Regions from separate parts of the Effusibacillus pohliae DSM 22757 genome, predicted to be linked through region 1. Evidence: riboswitches for the same ligand, from Rfam matches in the RefSeq annotation. Region 1 holds a riboswitch; the other holds the start of a gene.
The links. Region 1 has a riboswitch for thiamine pyrophosphate ahead of thiE (thiamine phosphate synthase). Riboswitches for the same ligand answer to the same signal wherever they lie in the genome.
Positions count from the first base shown of each region.

Region 2: linked by a shared signal. The riboswitch ahead of thiC (phosphomethylpyrimidine synthase ThiC) and the one ahead of thiE (thiamine phosphate synthase) in region 1 are both predicted to bind thiamine pyrophosphate.

Region 1 is NZ_AQXL01000121.1:64,729-73,581, reverse strand. Features, by position in the region: gene C230_RS0110315 (carbon starvation CstA family protein) at 1-489, opposite strand, end outside; gene C230_RS20095 (MBL fold metallo-hydrolase) at 620-1,273, opposite strand; gene C230_RS0110305 (thiazole synthase) at 1,285-2,076, opposite strand; gene thiS (sulfur carrier protein ThiS) at 2,094-2,294, opposite strand; gene thiE (thiamine phosphate synthase) at 2,278-2,931, opposite strand; TPP riboswitch at 3,002-3,125, opposite strand; gene C230_RS0110290 (CoA-binding protein) at 3,326-3,748, opposite strand; gene C230_RS22570 (hypothetical protein) at 3,867-4,049, opposite strand; gene C230_RS21385 (YhcN/YlaJ family sporulation lipoprotein) at 4,138-4,719, shown strand; gene C230_RS0110275 (ATP-binding protein) at 4,867-6,642, opposite strand; gene C230_RS0110270 (response regulator transcription factor) at 6,639-7,349, opposite strand; gene ccsB (c-type cytochrome biogenesis protein CcsB) at 7,467-8,657, opposite strand; gene resB (cytochrome c biogenesis protein ResB) at 8,657-8,853, opposite strand, start outside.
Region 2 is NZ_AQXL01000109.1:32,470-41,322, forward strand. Features, by position in the region: gene purM (phosphoribosylformylglycinamidine cyclo-ligase) at 1-597, shown strand, start outside; gene purN (phosphoribosylglycinamide formyltransferase) at 594-1,322, shown strand; gene purH (bifunctional phosphoribosylaminoimidazolecarboxamide formyltransferase/IMP cyclohydrolase) at 1,374-2,981, shown strand; gene purD (phosphoribosylamine--glycine ligase) at 3,419-4,690, shown strand; gene C230_RS23860 (C39 family peptidase) at 5,119-5,283, shown strand; gene C230_RS0106040 (hypothetical protein) at 5,367-6,152, shown strand; TPP riboswitch at 6,313-6,427, shown strand; gene thiC (phosphomethylpyrimidine synthase ThiC) at 6,578-8,359, shown strand; gene C230_RS22410 (hypothetical protein) at 8,387-8,557, shown strand.

The sequences.
Region 1 (8,853 bases):
GATCATACCGCCGAACGGACCGACCTCTTCCTTCGCCATTTGGCCGAGCGACTTTCCGTTGCGGCGCATCGACGCCATCAAAATCACGCAGTCCTGCACGGCACCGGCCAACACGACGCCGATGATGATCCAGAGCGCACCCGGCAGGTAGCCCATCTGCGCCGCAAGAATCGGCCCTACAAGCGGGCCCGCCCCAGCGATGGCGGCAAAATGGTGTCCGAACAAGACCCATTTTTGCGTGGGGACATAATCTTTCCCGTCGTTATGGATTTCGGCGGGAGTCGCCCGATTGTCGTTCACTTCATAAATCTTTCTGGCGATAAACTTACTATAAAACCGGTAAGCGACCGCATAGGTACAGACAGCGGCCACAATCAGCCAGGCGGCGGAAATCGTTTCTCCCCTCGAAAGCGCTAACAAGCCGAACGCGGCCGCTCCCAGGACCGAGATCGCCGTCCAGATAAGGATGGAAAGCAATCCTTTTTTCACAATGATCCCCCTTCGAAAAATTTTCTAACAATTAAAATATGGCTAATCCCATTATATTCATTACATCTTGGAAAAATCAATCCTTTAATTTTATTAAGGAAATAGAAAAAAGAGTGATGAGAGCGGCCCATCACTCTCTTTCACCGCCATGCACAAAATTGTCCCTCACAAACGGATTCGATTTCCGCTCCCGTTCGATCGTTGTCTCCGGTCCATGTCCCGGGTAGACCACCGTGTTCGGAGGGAGCGTGTACAGTTTGCTTCGAATGCTGTTGATTAAAGTATCAAAATCGCCGCCCGGCAAGTCGGTTCGGCCGATGCTTCCGTAAAACAGCGTATCCCCGGCGAACACCTGGTCTTGCAAAAGATACGCCACCGATCCGGGAGAATGGCCGGGTACAAACAGCACCGACAGCTTGCGACCGGCGAACGGGATCGTATCGCCTTCCGCCACAAATCCGTCGGCCGCGGGCCCTGTAATCGGCCCGCCCAATTGTGGCCATCGGCCGGAACCGTTTAACATCGGGTCGGTCAGCCATTCTTTTTCATTTTCATGGATGTAGATCGGAGCGCCGGTTGCTTCTTTCAGCTGGCGCAATCCTCCAATATGATCCAGGTGGGCATGCGTCAGTAAAATATGGGTCACCCGGTACCCGTCAACCGCATCTAACACGATATCCGGATTGTAGCCGGGATCGATGACGATCGCTGTGCGCGTCGATTCATCGGTCAGAACGTAGCAGTTGGTCTGAAATGCGCCAAGCGAAAACCATTGGACATGCATGGCCGCACCCCCTATTCAATCATGCCTTCAACCGGCGAGGAGGCGCTGGCGTACCGTTTTTTGGCGATTCTTCCGGCCAGAAATCCTTTGCGTCCGGCTTCCACCGCCAGCTTCATCGCTTCCGCCATCAATACGGGATCCTGCGCACCGGCAACAGCGGTGTTCAGCAACACCCCGTCAGCCCCCAATTCCATCGCAAGCGCCGCATCGGCCGGAGAACCGACGCCCGCGTCGATGATGACCGGAACTTTGGCCTCTTCGATGATAAACTTCAGGTAATGCGGATTTAAAATTCCAAGTCCGGAGCCGATCGGCGAAGCGCCCGGCATCACCGCATGTGCGCCCGCCTCTTGCAAACGCCGTGCCAAAATCGGGTCGTCGGAGGTGTATGTCAGCACCGTGAAGCCCTCTTGCACAAGGATTTCGGTCGCTTTCAGCGTCTCGATCGGATCCGGCAAGAGGGTCTTCGGATCCCCGATCACTTCCACTTTAATCATGTCGCACAGGCCGGACGCTTTCGCCAAGCGGGCGATGCGAACAGCCTCTTCCGCGGTTGCGGCGCCTGCCGTGTTCGGCAGTAGGGTGAATTGTTTCAGATCCAGCCTTTCCAGAAAATTGGGCGCATCCGGGTTGTCCAGATTCAGGCGGCGCACGGCAAATGTCAGCACTTCCGTGCCGGACGCTTCGACCGCCTTCTGTTGAATGTCCAGATCGGGAAACTTGCCGGTCCCCAAAAACAATCGGGAAGTGAAGACATGATCCCCAATCCGCAAAACATCCGCCTGGAGTGTTTCTGTCGACATTCTCAACATCCTCCTCATCAACCGCCGCCCACAAAGTGGACGATCTCAATTTTGTCGCCGGGGGCCAGTTCCGTATCCCCATACTTCTCACGCGGCACAATCTGCAGATTGTGCTCGATCACAATGATCTTGTCGTTGAGCCCGTAATGGTTCACCAGGTCGATCAGAGTTTTTGCCCCGGGAATCGATCTCATCTGCCCGTTAATCGTCAGTTCCATGCGGTTTCCCTTCCTCTCTGATCCGATCCACCTCGGCACGCATGGCCGCGGCTGCGGCATACACGTCATTCGCTCCGATGATCGCGCTGATCACCGCTACCCCGTTGGCGCCTGCGCGGATGATTTCTGCCACGTCCGGCTGTTTGATGCCGCCGATCGCGACAATCGGAATCGACACATGACGCCGCACTTCCCGCACCCCTTCCACGCCGATCACAGGTTCCGCATCCAGTTTGGTTTGCGTTGGGTGAATCGGGCCAAGTCCTATGTAATCGGCGCCCGCCTGTTCGGCAGCGATCGCTTCCTGCACGCTGTGCGTCGAGATGCCGATGATTTTTTCCGGTCCGAGCAGCTTTCTCGCCACCGCAATCGGCAGATCGTCCTGCCCCAAATGCACGCCATCCGCATCGGCTGCTAACGCGATATCAACCCGGTCGTTGACGATGAACCGGATGTCTGTCTCGCGGGTGATCCGCCGCAACAGCACAGCCATCTCCAGCAATTCGCGGGACGTGGCCTCTTTTTCCCGCAATTGGATACAGTCTGCTCCGCCGCCAATCGCCTGGCGAATCACATCTTCCAGGCGCCTGCCCTTTAAAAAGGCGGAGCCGGTGATCACGTACAATCTGCTGTCCATCACTTCCACACTTTCTCTGCCTGGTAATCAAAAAAGCCGCTTCCGACAGGAAGACGGCATCCGACCAGCCTGAATCAAGTCGCCACTTCCCTACGCTGGCATTACCCAGCCCAGACAACAAATTGCCTGACAGGTTCCAAGGGTTGAGGATCGCTCCTCTCTCAGCCGGTCTCCCAGCACCCCTAGTGGAAACTATTCAGTTACCCAAAACTGTACCATAATCTCAAGCGGAAGAAAAGGGGTGATGACGTTCCTGTTTTTCCCGACCACCACACAACGCTACGCAGGGAGGAGTGTTGCTCAGTACATCGACCCTGGTTTCAGGGGAAAACCAGAAGCGCCGATGTTCATTCCGTGCGTTTATCTGTGGAGAAAATGGGTGACCAATGGAGAATCATTGTTCCAGCAACCGGTTGTGTTCCACCTTGATGCAGGAATCCTGAATCGCCATGATGCCGGCTTCTTCGATCCGCTTGCACTGCTCGTTGTTGACGATGCCCAGTTGGATCCACACCGCCTTCGGCTTCTGTCGCATTTGCAGCACCTGGTCGACCACTTCCGGGATTTGCTCGCTTCTGCGGAATACATCGACGATGTCAACCGGTTCTTCCACATCCAGCAGGCTGGCGTGCGCTTTCCGGCCGAGCACGGTCGTCGCGTTCGGATTCACAGGCACGATTTCATACCCTTGCGATTGCAGGTATTGCGCCACCTGGTTGCTCGCTTTCGCCGGATCGTCCGACAGCCCGACCACCGCGATCGTTTTCGATTGCCGCAGCAGTTCGGCCAATTTTTGATCATCCGGATTTTTGTGCATGCGCGTTCCTCCTCGTTTGATTCTCTTGTCGTCGGGGTGATCCGACAGCTTGCGGGGTTAAACGGGTCGTTTCGACATATTTCTCGAATTTTTCGAATTGTGTTCCACGTGAAAACTGTCACCACAGGCATTTGACGCCGTAACGGCCCGACTTCGTCTGAAAAATCCCGACAAACCGCGGCGCCCGGTATTGCTGGATCCACCAATCATCACGAATGCGGGCAGCCAGGCAACCGGCCTGAAATTTGCTGTCGAACAGTTTTCCGTAATACACCCACGCCATGCTTGTCACCTCAGACACTATACTACCCCATATTCCGCCAAAATTACCGTGAGATCCCTCACGATATTTTCTTTTGTTGGAAATACTATGGTCGAGGTGATAGGAGATGAATTTGAAGAAATGGACATCGGTGCTGCTGGCGCTGTGCGCCTTTCTTTCGCTGGCCGGCTGCCGCCCGTCCGCCCAGGCGCCAAAATACGGGCCGACCCCCGACGGCATGAGCAAACCGGGCCAGGAGCGGACCCCGCCAGGCGAAGAGCATCCGTCAGCAAAGGAAGCGCAAGACAAACCGGCCAACCCCGACCAGCAAAAAAACATCCGCTCCCCGCAACAGGAAAAACGTTCGGAAGCATACGGCAACGCTTCGCAACAGGCGGATCATATCGCACAGGTATTGACAGGCATTCCCGGCGTGGAACGGGCTTATGTGCTGTTGACCGGCCGCCTCGCCCTGATCGGGATCGATTTGAAGTCGGATATCAGCGGTTCCAAGATCGACACGGTGAAATATTCGGTCAAAGAAGCTGCCGAACGAACGGGGCCGGGGTACAAGGCGGTTGTCACAGCGGACGTCGACACGGTGACGCGGATTCGCAAAATGGCCGCAGGCGTCCGCGCCGGCCGGCCCGTCTCGTCGTTTGCCGATGAACTCGCCGATATATTAAGCCGGCTGCTGCCGGAAACATAACAGCGCCCCAGCATTGTGAAGCAAAGCTCTGAAGCGTATTTCGAGTACTTTGCTGGGGACCCCGGAAAAATCCCCCCACAAAGTGGCGTGGGCAAACAATTCCACCATGTCTGGGGCGGAGTTGTTGAGAAACATCCCCCTGCACCGTTACGCGTGCAGGGGTGCGTCTTTTTGCAGGAGCGGCAGGATGACGGTGAAGGTAGTGCCTTTTCCGAGCGCGCTCGACACCACGATTTCGCCCCGGTGTTTTTGCACGATATTTTTCGCGATCGACAAGCCCAGACCGGTGCCGCCTTTCGAGCGGGTACGCGCTTTGTCCACTTTGTAGAAGCGCTCAAAAATAAACGGCAAATCCTCTTCCGGAATCCCTTCCCCGGTATCGGACACCGATACCCGCACATAATGCTCTTCCTTCTGCATAGCGACCGTTACGGCACCACCGCTCAACGTGTGCCGCATCGCGTTGTCGATCAGATTTGTCAGGACCTGCTCCAACCGATCCGAATCCCCGACGATCGGGTACGACTCGTGTTCGTCAAAATCGACTCGAAAATCGAGGCCGCGTTCATGCGCCAATGTCTGAAACTTGCGTCCAACGGATCGGACCACGCTGGCCAGATCGATCTCCGACGTGTGCAGCTCAAACTGTCCCGCCTCCAGCTGGGCCAGGTCGAGCAAATCGTTGACCAGCCGCTTCATCCGGTGCGTCTCGTCCAAGATGATGTGGGTAAGTTCCCGGCGCTGTTCCGGATCATCCCCGAACTCGTCCAGCAGAGCCTCCCCGTAGCCCTGGATCATCGCCAGCGGCGTGCGCAGTTCGTGCGAAACGCTGGCCACAAAATCCTTGCGCATCCGCTCCAGCGTACGCTCTTCCGTGACATCCCGAAAAACGGCCACCACCCCGCGCACCGCCTCCCTGCCCGGCTCGTACAGCGGGGTCATCGTCAGCGCAATATAACGCCCTTGCCAGTTGAGTTCCGTGACTTTCGTTTTCGGATCTTCCAGCACCCGATTTTTCAGATCGTCCAGTTGTTTCGGCAACCGGTCGTCGCCTGGACTGCCCGTTTCTTTCAGCAACAAGGCACGTAGCCATTTTTGCGCCGGCGGATTGGCGAGTGTCACTTTCCCGTCCAGGTCGGCCGACACCACACCGTCTGTCATCGACAGCAAAATTCCGGATAACTGTTCCTTTTCCTTCGACAAATGGTCGATCGTTTCCGCCAGACTTTCGGCCAGAAAGTTTAACGTATGCCCAAGGCGGCCGACCTCGTCGCCGGTCACCACGTTCACTTTCCCGTGAAAATCGCCCTGTGCCATTTTTTCCGCCACTTTTGTCATCTGAATGACCGGCCGCGACAGGTTTTTGGACACCACGAAAGCGAGTCCGGTGGTCAGCGCCGCTCCGACCGCGGCGGCAAAGAAAATCAGGCGGCGGATCTGTTCGATCGCCTTTTCAATTTCCGCTACCGGCTGATGAATCAGTAGCACTGCCCGCAATCGGTTTTGCTCCAGAATCGGATAAAACACCCAGGCGCTGTTCGTTTCCGATTTGAAGTTGCCGAAACCGGGGGTCGTACCGCGGCGCAGGACCGGTTCGCCATTCAGCAATTTCTGCCTGATGTCGGGCGGAAAATCGTCCAGATAATTCGAGTCTCGTTGGGAAAACAGGGGCCCGATGATATACATATGGCTGTTCGATTCCTTCAGGAGTTCCTCGCTGATCGTGATCGCCAGGCTCGGGTTCGTTTCCCGCACCAGCAGGTTGCTGATATAGGCCGCCCGGTTGGTCAGCGCTTCTTCCTGTGAGGAATAAAAATAAGTATCAAACAACTGTTCCAAGAAAACGGCCAGCAGCGACAGAACAAACACGACCAACGCAATGATCGTCAACCAGAGCTTGAGAACAACGCTGTTGCGGATCACTCGCGCACCTCGAACTTGTACCCGACTCCCCAAACAGTGACGATCATTTCCGCCACTTTTTCGGAATAGCGTCCCAATTTTTCCCGCAACCGCTTGACATGCGTATCGACCGTCCGCTGATCGCCGAAGAACTGATAATTCCATACATCCCGCAGCAATTCTTCACGCGAAAACACCTTGTCGGGACGCTGCACCAGGTAACAAAGCAGTTCGTATTCCTTCGGCGTCAGCGACACCTCTTCCCCTTCCACCAGCACCTTGCGCGAATCCATGTTGATCGTCAGTCCGTGTGTGGAGAGAACATGCGCGATCTCCTGATGCGCCGCGTCGTGTTTCGGCTGCGTCCGCTTTAACAGCGCTTTCACGCGCATCACAAGCTCGCGCGGCGAAAACGGTTTCACCACATAATCGTCCGCCCCCAGCTCAAACCCGTGGATACGGCTCGATTCATCGCCGGCCGCGGTCAGCATGATTACCGGCACGTCGCTTTTTTTGCGGATTTCCTCGCACACTTTGCGGCCGTCCATGCCCGGCAGCATCAAATCGAGCACAATCAGGTCATACTCATTGGCGAACGCCATTTCCAGCGCCTGCTGGCCATCTTCCGCTTCCTCCACTTGAAACCCGTTTCGTTCCAGGTACATACGAACCAGTTTGCGAATGCGCTCTTCGTCATCCACTACCAGAATTCGAACATTCGGTTCCATCGCTCTACCCTCCTCTAGATACCCCACAAAGTGAAGTGAAGCTTTGCAGCGTATTCCGAGTACTTTGCACCCAAATGCACCCAAAGGGTACAGTCACTGCACTTCCAATCCATTCGTTCAGGCGTATGCATGGAGACCCACGATCAGGAAGTTGACTCCCACCAGCAGGAACAAGATCACCACAAAACCGGCCACGGCCATCCAGGAAGCGCGCTCTCCCTCCCAACCGCGCGTCAGGCGAAGGTGCAGATAGGCGGTATAATACAGCCAGGTGATCAACGCCCACGTTTCTTTCGGGTCCCACTGCCAATAGGAACCCCATGCTTCCTGCGCCCAGATCATCGCGAACACCAAAGCGCCGAGCGTAAAAATCGGGTACCCGATTGCCACCGCTCGGTAGGAAAGTTCGTCAAGCGACGGCGCGTCCAACCCCTGCACCCACTCCGACACCGACAGAACCAATGGCTTGCGGTTCAACGAACGCAACAGACTGTACAGGATGAGGGCAGTCAAAAACGTCCACAACAGCGTATTCGACTTGACAGCTGCCTTGGCTCCCGTCATCCAGCTTGGAACGTTGAACAGCGGCAGCGGGATGCCAAGAAAGCTCCCGAGCGAGCCGATGGGAGTCCCAATCGGTCCGATCAGCGGCGGCAGCGAGTAGACATTGCCGGTGACAGGTTCCGCCAGTTGATAGTGCTGGATTTTGAAAATCAGCGAGATCGTGACAAAACCAAACAGTGCAATAAACAGGAACAAAACGAACTCCAGCGCCTTGCTCTTGCGGTCCCATTTGCTCACATCGGTGATCACCAACAGGTGCATCAGCGCGGCCGCGAACGCGATCGTCAGCACGCCTTCCCCCAGTGCCGCCGTGGTGACGTGAATGTACAGCCAATAGCTTTTCAACGCCGGAATCAGCGCCTGCGATTCGTCGGGAAACACATTCGCGTACCCCAATACGGCGAGCGCGGTCGGCGCGGCGAACGCCCCCAGGATCGGGAACCGGTAGAACGCGCTGATCACGACGAACGCCAGCATGATGCACCACGCCCAGAAACTCATGTATTCGTACATGTTGGATGTCGGCGAATGGCCGCTGCCGATCCAGCGAGTGATGAAACCTGCCAACTGGACGAGCACAGCGACGATGGCCGCCACATAGCCCCAGTGCGTCCAGACGTTGGCGTTCGCTTCCCCGTTTCTGATCTTCATCTTGCGGCCGGTGACGCCGACGATATAAAGGATCGAAGCGATCAAATAGCCGAAAAACGCCATCCAATACAGCCATGCAGAGATTGTCAACATCACGACTCTTTGCCTCCTTGCCGCACCCGGATCTCCTGCTGCCAGTCGAGCGCGCGGAAGATGCGTTCCAGTTCCTTGCGCATCCCGTACCAATTCTTGCTGGTGTGGGCACCCACGTGCATCACGCCGTTCCGCCATTGCCCCCAGACGCGGCGATGCTGGAAGTAAAAGACCAGAACAAGACCGGCCAGAACCA
Region 2 (8,853 bases), on a different contig from region 1:
TATGACGTGGCCGGTTTTGCGGTCGGCATCGCCGACAAAAGCAAGCTGATCGACGGGACGCGGGTGACGCCGGGCGATGCGGTGATCGGCTTGGCTTCGAGCGGTTTGCACTCGAACGGATTTTCTCTGGTGCGCAAGGTGCTGCTGGAAGAGGCCGGATATTCGCTGGACGCGCAGCTTCCGGGACTGACCAGGACGCTTGGCGAAGAACTTCTGACTCCCACCCGCATTTATGTCAAAAATGGGCTTGCGCTCTGCGAACGGTTCGATGTGCGGGCGATGGCCCATATCACCGGCGGCGGCTTTCTGGAAAACATCCCGCGCGTACTGCCGGAGGGATGCGCTGCCGAGATTCGTCCGGGATCCTGGCCGGTGCTGCCGATTTTTGAGCTGCTGCAGCGGGAAGGCAACCTGTCCGCAAGCGATATGTACCGTACGTTCAATATGGGGATTGGCCTGGTGGCGGTGGTTCCGGAGACGCAGGCGGACGATTTTATCCGGGAGGCGATCAGCCTTGGGGAACGGGCGTACCGGATCGGAAGCATTGTGCCAGGCAACCGCCAGGTGCGAATCGACGGGGTTGGAGGAACGGCATGAGCGAGGAAATGCGGGGAACAGCAAGCGGGGATTCCTTTTCGGGAGCCGCGTCCGGTGAAGGGGGGCCGGTGACGGCTTTTGACGGGGGGCCAGGGATTGAAAACGCAACCGCCGGCAAGCGGATCGCCGTGTTTGCGTCCGGGACCGGGAGCAATCTGCAGGTTCTGCTGGATCGGGCTGCTGCAGGCGAGTTGGGTGGTGCCCGGATCGTCCTGGTCGTCTGCGACAAGCCGGGAGCGAAAGCGATCGAACGGGCGGAACAGGCCGGCGTTCCGGCACTGGTGCTGGTTCCGAAGGAATTTCCTGACAAAGCGGCTTATGAAACGCGAATTTTAGAGGAGTTGCGGGCGAAACGGGTGGATTTTATCGTGCTTGCCGGTTACATGCGGCTGGTCGGACCGACGCTGTTGGAACCGTACCGGGGGCGGATTCTCAATTTGCATCCCTCGCTATTGCCGGCGTTTCCGGGCAAGGATGCGATCGGCCAGGCTTTGCAGGCAGGGGTGTCATATACGGGGGTAACGGTTCATTTTGTCGATGAGGGGATGGACACGGGGCCTGTGATTGCACAGGAAAAAGTGGCGATTGAGTCAAACGAGACGAGAGACACCCTGACGGCGAAGATTCAGGCGGCGGAACACCGGCTGCTGCCGCAAGTGGTGCGTGATTTTGCGAACGGACGGATTCTGCTCCGCGGCAATGAGGTGGAGTATTGGATTGGATAGGCAAGAGACTAACCATAACGTTGCAGTTTGGGAACGGGGGAATCAAACAACATGAGACGAGCATTGATCAGCGTATCGGACAAGACCGGCATCGTCGATTTGGCCCGGGCGCTCGTTCGGCACAACGTGGAGATCGTATCGACCGGCGGTACTGCCAAACTGCTGGAGCAGGCGGGGATTCCGGTGACCGGGATTTCGGATGTGACCGGATTTCCGGAGATTATGGACGGCCGGGTGAAGACGCTGCATCCGAACATTCACGGCGGGCTGCTGGCAGTGCGGGACAATGAGGAACATATGCAGGCGATCGGGCGGCTGGGCATCCGGCCGATCGATCTGGTGGTCGTCAACCTGTATCCGTTCAAGCAGACGATTCTAAAGCCTGGCGTGACGCATGAGGAGGCGATCGAAAATATCGATATCGGCGGGCCATCGATGCTGCGGGCGGCGGCGAAAAACTACCGGGACGTGATCGTTCTTGTTGACGCGGCCGACTACGGTCTGGTGATCGAAAGCCTCGACGAAGGCAAACCACTGCCGGTGACTACGCGGCTGGCGCTGGCGGCGAAAGTGTTCCGCCACACTGCCGCTTACGACGCGCTGGTGGCCCAGTACATGACCCGCCAGGTGGGCGAGGAATTCCCGGAAACGATCACATTGACGTACGAGAAGGCGCAGGATCTTCGCTACGGGGAAAATCCGCACCAGCAAGCGGCGTTCTATCGGGAGCCGGCAGCCGGAGCCGACACGATCGCCGGCGCGAGACAACTGCACGGCAAGGAATTGTCCTACAACAATATCAACGATGCGAATGCGGCGATGGCGATTGTCAAGGAGTTCACGGAACCGGCGGTGGTTGCGGTAAAACATACCAATCCGTGCGGCGTCGGGACTGCCGATACGATTTTCGGCGCCTGGCAGAAAGCGTATGAGGCGGATCCCGTCTCGATTTTTGGCGGCATCATCGCGTTGAACCGAACGGTCGACGCTCCGACCGCGCAGGCGATGGCGGAACTGTTTTTGGAGATCATTATTGCGCCCGGTTTCGAGCCGGAAGCGTTCGAGATTTTGACGCAAAAGAAAAATCTCCGCTTACTGGAAGCCGCGATCGGACCGAAAGCGGATAATGCTTTGCGGATGCTGGAGACGGTCGAAGGTGCAACTGCGCAAGCGGGAGAGCAGTCCGCATCTCCGTTGGCCAATCAGCTCACCACACTGAAAGTGGCGGGCGGGTTACTGGTGCAAGAACTGGACCTGAAGACCGTTTCGCCGGACGACCTGCAGGTGGTCACTCGCCGGCAACCGACGGAAGAAGAATTGGGGCAGCTGTTGTTCGCCTGGAAAGTGGTCAAGCATGTGAAGTCAAACGCGATCGTTCTGGCGCGGGAGAACCGCACGATCGGCATCGGAGCGGGGCAGATGAACCGGGTCGGAGCAGCGCGGATCGCGATCGAACAGGCTGGCGAGCTGGCGAACGGAGCGGTGCTCGCGTCGGATGCATTTTTCCCGCTGCCCGATACGGTGGAAGAGGCGGCGAAAGCGGGGGTTACCGCGATCATCCAGCCGGGCGGCTCGATCAAGGATGCCGCGTCGATCGAAGCGGCCGACCGCCACGGAATCGCGATGGTATTCACCGGCATCCGCCATTTCAAGCATTGATCGTGTGCGAACTTTCCATGCGGGGCGGAGTACGGCACACAAAAAGGATACGTGTGTGCGAAGGTATCTTTCGTATGGTGAACCTTCGACGCTTGTTTGGGAAAATTTACGCGTCGAAACGGGTGTCGAATTTTCGCATTCGACAAGGAGCGGGAAAATCGGTTACGATCTGACAGGCAACCGCCCGGCAAGCTGGGTGGCATCGGCAATCGTTGGTGCGGGACAGGTCAGACCGATTGTTCCGGACAAATGGCTGCACCGTGCGACATCGTTTGACATGAGAATTCCTGCGGCCGTTGCGGTAAGTGGAGGCGAAGCGGCAAATATCCGGTCAGACCTTATCGGGCTGTAGGCGCGTACGGAATAACAGGTCCGGCGCGCCTGCAGGCAAAGGTCAGACCCTGTCTGTCGAACAAACGGGAAGGAGGGCGATTGATTTGAAGGTGCTTGTGATTGGCGGCGGCGGCCGCGAACATGCGCTCGTCTGGAAATTGGCCCAGAGTCCGCGCGTGCGGAAGGTGTACTGCGCACCCGGCAATGCCGGAATTGCCCAACTGGCGGAGTGTGTGCCGATTGCCGCCGATGCGGTCGAGCAGTTGGCCGATTTTGCGGAACGGGAAGCGATCGATCTGACGGTGGTGGGGCCGGAGGCGGCGCTGCTGGCGGGCGTGGTCGATGCGTTTGAAGCGCGCGGGCTGCGCATTTTCGGCCCGCGGCGGGAAGCGGCTCTACTGGAAGGAAGCAAGTCGTTTGCAAAAGATCTGATGCTGACGCACGGAATTCCGACCGCCAAGTATCAAGTGTTTACGGAAGCGGAACCCGCTTTGCAGTACGTTCGCGAACAGGGGGCGCCGATCGTCGTCAAAGCGGACGGGCTGGCGGCAGGTAAGGGCGTGATCGTGGCGAAAACGGTGGCGGAAGCGGAAGAGGCCGTGCGGTCGATTTTGCAGGCGAAGACGTTCGGGGAAGCGGGCAGCCGCGTGGTGATCGAACAGTTTCTGGCGGGCGAGGAAGCCACCGTCCTCGCGTTTGTGGACGGCAAAAACGTCAAGCTGATGGTGCCGTCCCAGGATCATAAGCAGGTATTTGACGGCGACCAGGGACCGAATACAGGCGGGATGGGCACGTATGCTCCGGTGCCTCGCGTGACGGACGAATTGCTGCAGGGAATCGAGGCGACGATCGTCCGACCGGTGGCGGAAGCGATGGTGGCGCGGGGCACGCCGTACAAAGGGGTGCTGTACGCCGGGCTGATGCTGACCGCGGAAGGCCCGAAGGTGATCGAGTTTAACGCGCGGTTTGGCGATCCGGAGGCGCAGGTGGTACTGCCTTTGCTGGAAAACGATCTGGTCGACGTGATCGATGCGGTGATCGACGGACGCCTACAGGACATCCGGCTCGCCTGGAAAAATGGGGCGGCCGTCTGCGTGATTCTAGCGGCGCAAGGCTATCCGGGAGCCTACCGGAAAGGGGACCCGATCGAGGGGCTTGACCGGCTGCCGGAGCAGGTTGTCGTGTTTCATGCGGGAACCGATTTTGTGGAAGGCCGATATGTCACCAACGGCGGCCGGGTACTCGGCGTGACCGGGTTCGGCGCCGACCTGAAAGCGGCGAAAGAAGCGGCGTACCGCGGGGTGCAGGCGATTCATTTTGCCGGCATGCACTACCGGAAGGACATTTCGGACAAGGCGTTTCGAGGAGAAAAATAGAGAGCCGCTGAACCGCTTGAGTTCTAACAGAGAACGGTCACAGCAATCACGGTAAATAGAATACACATCCGTCAAGGCCGGTGACTTTGTCACCGTTACACGGGTGATCCATCGAGGGTTTGCGTGATGACGCAACCCTTTTTTTCGTCTTGGGCGGGGGCTTTCCTGCCGAGAGATTGTCATAAACGACTTCGAGTGAGTTAAAGGGGAAAACGGATTTATAGAAATAGAGTTGAAATTCTGACTACCTGGTATTATATTGAAATTGTAGTCGAGTTTGCCTACAAAAATCTATTTCGAAAGGGGGAAGATTATTTGGGAGCCAATGCCACACAAACCGATATTGTCGTATACGTTAAGGGGTCTGCTGTAAACGAACCAGGTACTGTCTATGACATGCAAAAAGGTTTGTCAAAGTATAAAATCAGATAAACAATGGGGAACCAATAATCGCACTTATTACATGGAAGGGGGGGAGTGGTACTGGTCACGTATTTGTAATTCGTGGCTATTATCAGGACACGTCGGTACCGAAGTCTGATGTGTATTATATTGATCCTTTGGATGCATCGTACAACATTAAGGCATTATAACGACTTTGTTGATAACGCTCAGTGGACCTGGGTGAACACCCTTTACTACATTTACGTATATGTAGTAAAGAAGGGAAACCATTATGAAATATAACTTTGCACGTCTTGTGATTTTGATGTTCATCGCATGTATGCTTTTGGTTCAAAATCAATCCGCTCTTGCTGACAATGATCCAATAACTCAGTACGCAAATAAAGGTGTAAAATCAATGATTGAAGCTGATTTTTTGAACTATCAAAAACCTTTGGATGCTGCGAAGGATAACTTTGGGGTAAACGCTGATGATTCGTTTGCGAATGCTCAACTGGGAGACGGAATACCGTATTTTGTTGTTTCGAACAAAATCGAAGCGAACGGTAACAGTTTTACATTTGGCGGATATATTTTTCCGATTCGAGTAAATGGTAAGCCTGCCGGTATCGTGTTTGCCACTGAAGAAAACGGAAAATGGAGCATTTTCAACATCAAAAATAATACTAGCTTCGAACAAGACCTCCAAGACGCAAAGAAACTGCTAAAAGATACAGACAGCGCAAAACTCTTATACGATCAACGATTTGGTCTGTATATCTTTGCTGTCCAACACGTGACAGGTGAAAGTAGTATTGTTCCGATGAGGGATCATGAATTTTTAAAACTGAAAAAACATAGCTTCGTACCGATGGCGGATTTCGAAGCGAAACTTGATAAATTGAAAAAAGAAAAGGCATCGGAGAGCAAAAATGGAGCGGTGCAAGCAGGTGGTGCGGTCTTGAACTCAGACTCAAGCAATGCGGGAAGCAAATACTATCTTCCGATTGGCGGAGGGTTAGTTGCTCTTGGCACGTTCGGTTATGTCATGGTAAGAAAACGCAAGCAAGCCAACTAATTTATCTGTGGACAAGGAACTCAAACTCCCTCTACATGGTGACATTTTCACAGACGAGTTACAGGGTGACAATATCACTGACGAACAACACAGTGTCGCGGTTTCCCCTTGCCAAACGGGACTGCATCCGGTATGCTAAAGTTGTAAAAATTCAATACGATGTTGCTACTAGGGGTGCCCATGAGCCTGGGCTGAGAGAGGGACGCGATGAAGTTCCTTAACCCTCAGGACCTGATCTGGATAATACCAGCGTAGGAAAGTAGTTGGCTACATACATCTGCGGTTCGGGCATCATGCACAGCCGACTTCAGTCGACGGCCGGGTCCTCATCAGGTAGGATCCGGTTTTTTGCTGCAGCCGATGCGCCAACCGGTCGGGTCCTGGAATCCACGTCATTTTGTTTGGGAAAAAAAGGAGGTCTCACCATGTCGCAAACAATGGAAGGGCAACAAAACATCGCTTTGCTAACGTCGTTTCCGGGCAGCAAAAAAGTGTACGTGCAAGGTTCCAGACCTGATTTGCGCGTGCCGATGCGCGAGATCGAGCTGCATCCGACATCGACACCAACCGGTGAAGTACCGAATGAACCGGTCCGCGTGTACGATACGAGCGGTCCCTATACAGATCCGGCCTATAGGGTGGATATCCGGCAAGGGCTGCCACCGATCCGCCGCAACTGGATCCTGGAACGGGGCGATGTAGAAGAGTATGAGGGACGCGAAGTGAAGCCGGAGGACGACGGCTATCGGGCGGGTGACCCGCGGGCCAACCGGCAGGTGTTTCCGGGGGTGAACCGGCGGCCGTTGCGGGCAAAACCGGGACAAAATGTGACGCAGCTGCACTATGCCCGCAAAGGGATCATTACGCCGGAGATGGAATTCATCGCGATTCGCGAAGGCGTCTCCCCTGAATTCGTGCGCGACGAGGTGGCGCGCGGCCGGGCGATCATCCCGGCGAACATCAATCATCCGGAAAGCGAACCGATGATTATCGGCCGCAACTTCCACGTGAAAGTGAATGCGAACATTGGCAATTCGGCGGTCGCCTCCTCGATTGAGGAAGAAGTGGAGAAAATGACATGGGCGATTCGCTGGGGAGCCGACACGATCATGGATCTGTCCACCGGCAAGAACATTCACACGACCCGTGAATGGATCATTCGCAACTCGCCGGTGCCGGTCGGAACGGTGCCGATCTATCAGGCGCTGGAAAAAGTGGGGGGAGTCGTCGAAGACCTCAGCTGGGAGGTCTTCCGCGATACATTGATCGAACAGGCGGAACAAGGCGTCGATTACTTCACGATCCATGCGGGTGTGCTGCTGCGCTACATCCCGTTGACGGCAAAGCGGGTGACCGGTATCGTCTCCCGCGGCGGCTCGATTATGGCGGCCTGGTGTCTGGCGCATCACAAGGAGAATTTTCTGTACACCCACTTCGAAGAGATTTGTGAGATCATGAAAGCGTACGATGTCTGCTTCTCGTTGGGGGACGGCCTGCGGCCGGGCTCGATCGCCGATGCGAACGACGAAGCCCAGTTTGCGGAACTGCGGACGCTGGGCGAGCTGACCCGGATCGCCTGGAAGCACGACGTGCAGGTGATGATCGAAGGTCCGGGGCACGTACCGATGCACAAAATCAAAGAAAACGTCGACTTGCAGATGGAAATCTGCCAGGAGGCACCGTTCTATACGTTGGGGCCGCTGACGACCGACATCGCGCCCGGCTACGACCATATTACTTCAGCCATCGGCGCAGCGATGATCGGCTGGTTCGGCACCGCCATGTTGTGTTATGTGACTCCGAAGGAACACCTTGGCCTGCCGAATAAAAACGATGTCCGGGAAGGTGTGATTGCCTACAAGATCGCGGCGCATGCGGCCGACCTGGCGAAAGGCCACCCGAATGCGCAAAAACGGGACGATGCGCTGTCCAAAGCACGCTTTGAATTCCGTTGGCGCGACCAGTTCAATTTGTCGCTCGATCCGGAACGGGCGATGGAGTACCATGACGAAACGCTGCCGGCGGAAGCGGCCAAAACGGCCCACTTCTGCTCGATGTGCGGGCCGAAGTTCTGCAGCATGCGGATTACGCAGGATATTCGCGAATATGCGGAAGCGAAAGGGCTCGCCCTGGAAACGGCGATCGACATGGGATTGGAAGAGAAAGCGAAGGAATTCCGTGAAGCGGGCAACCAGATTTACCGCTAACAGCTGTCGGTTCGGGAGGGCGCATCGATGAACCGGGTGCAGCAGATCGAGCGGGAAATCGCGGAGCTTTCCAACCGGATCTATCAATTGAAAATCGAGTTGGAAAAGATCCGCAAGACGTGTGCGCATGAATTTTTGGAAGACCGGTACACGCAAACCTGTATCAAGTGCAACCTTGCCCAGTCACTGTATTATTGATGCCGGCCAAAACAATAAGAGAGCCACTTGCTTTTCAGGCAGTGGCTCAATTTTTTCGACGTTCTGCGGACATCGAAACACCAGGGCGAAAGACATGACTGGGAGTGGACGTGCCCGGTGTGTGGCAAAATTCATTGATCGGGTCGTCAACGTCGCGCAAAACATTCTGCGCGAAGGTTTGCGCCTTCGTGATCTGTCCGCCTAAGCGGACTCAGCCGCGGGGTCAACGGGGATCGCTTGAGACGCAAGTCAGAACTCTCAGATACGGGAGTACTCCCAGGCATCACACGCCTGGA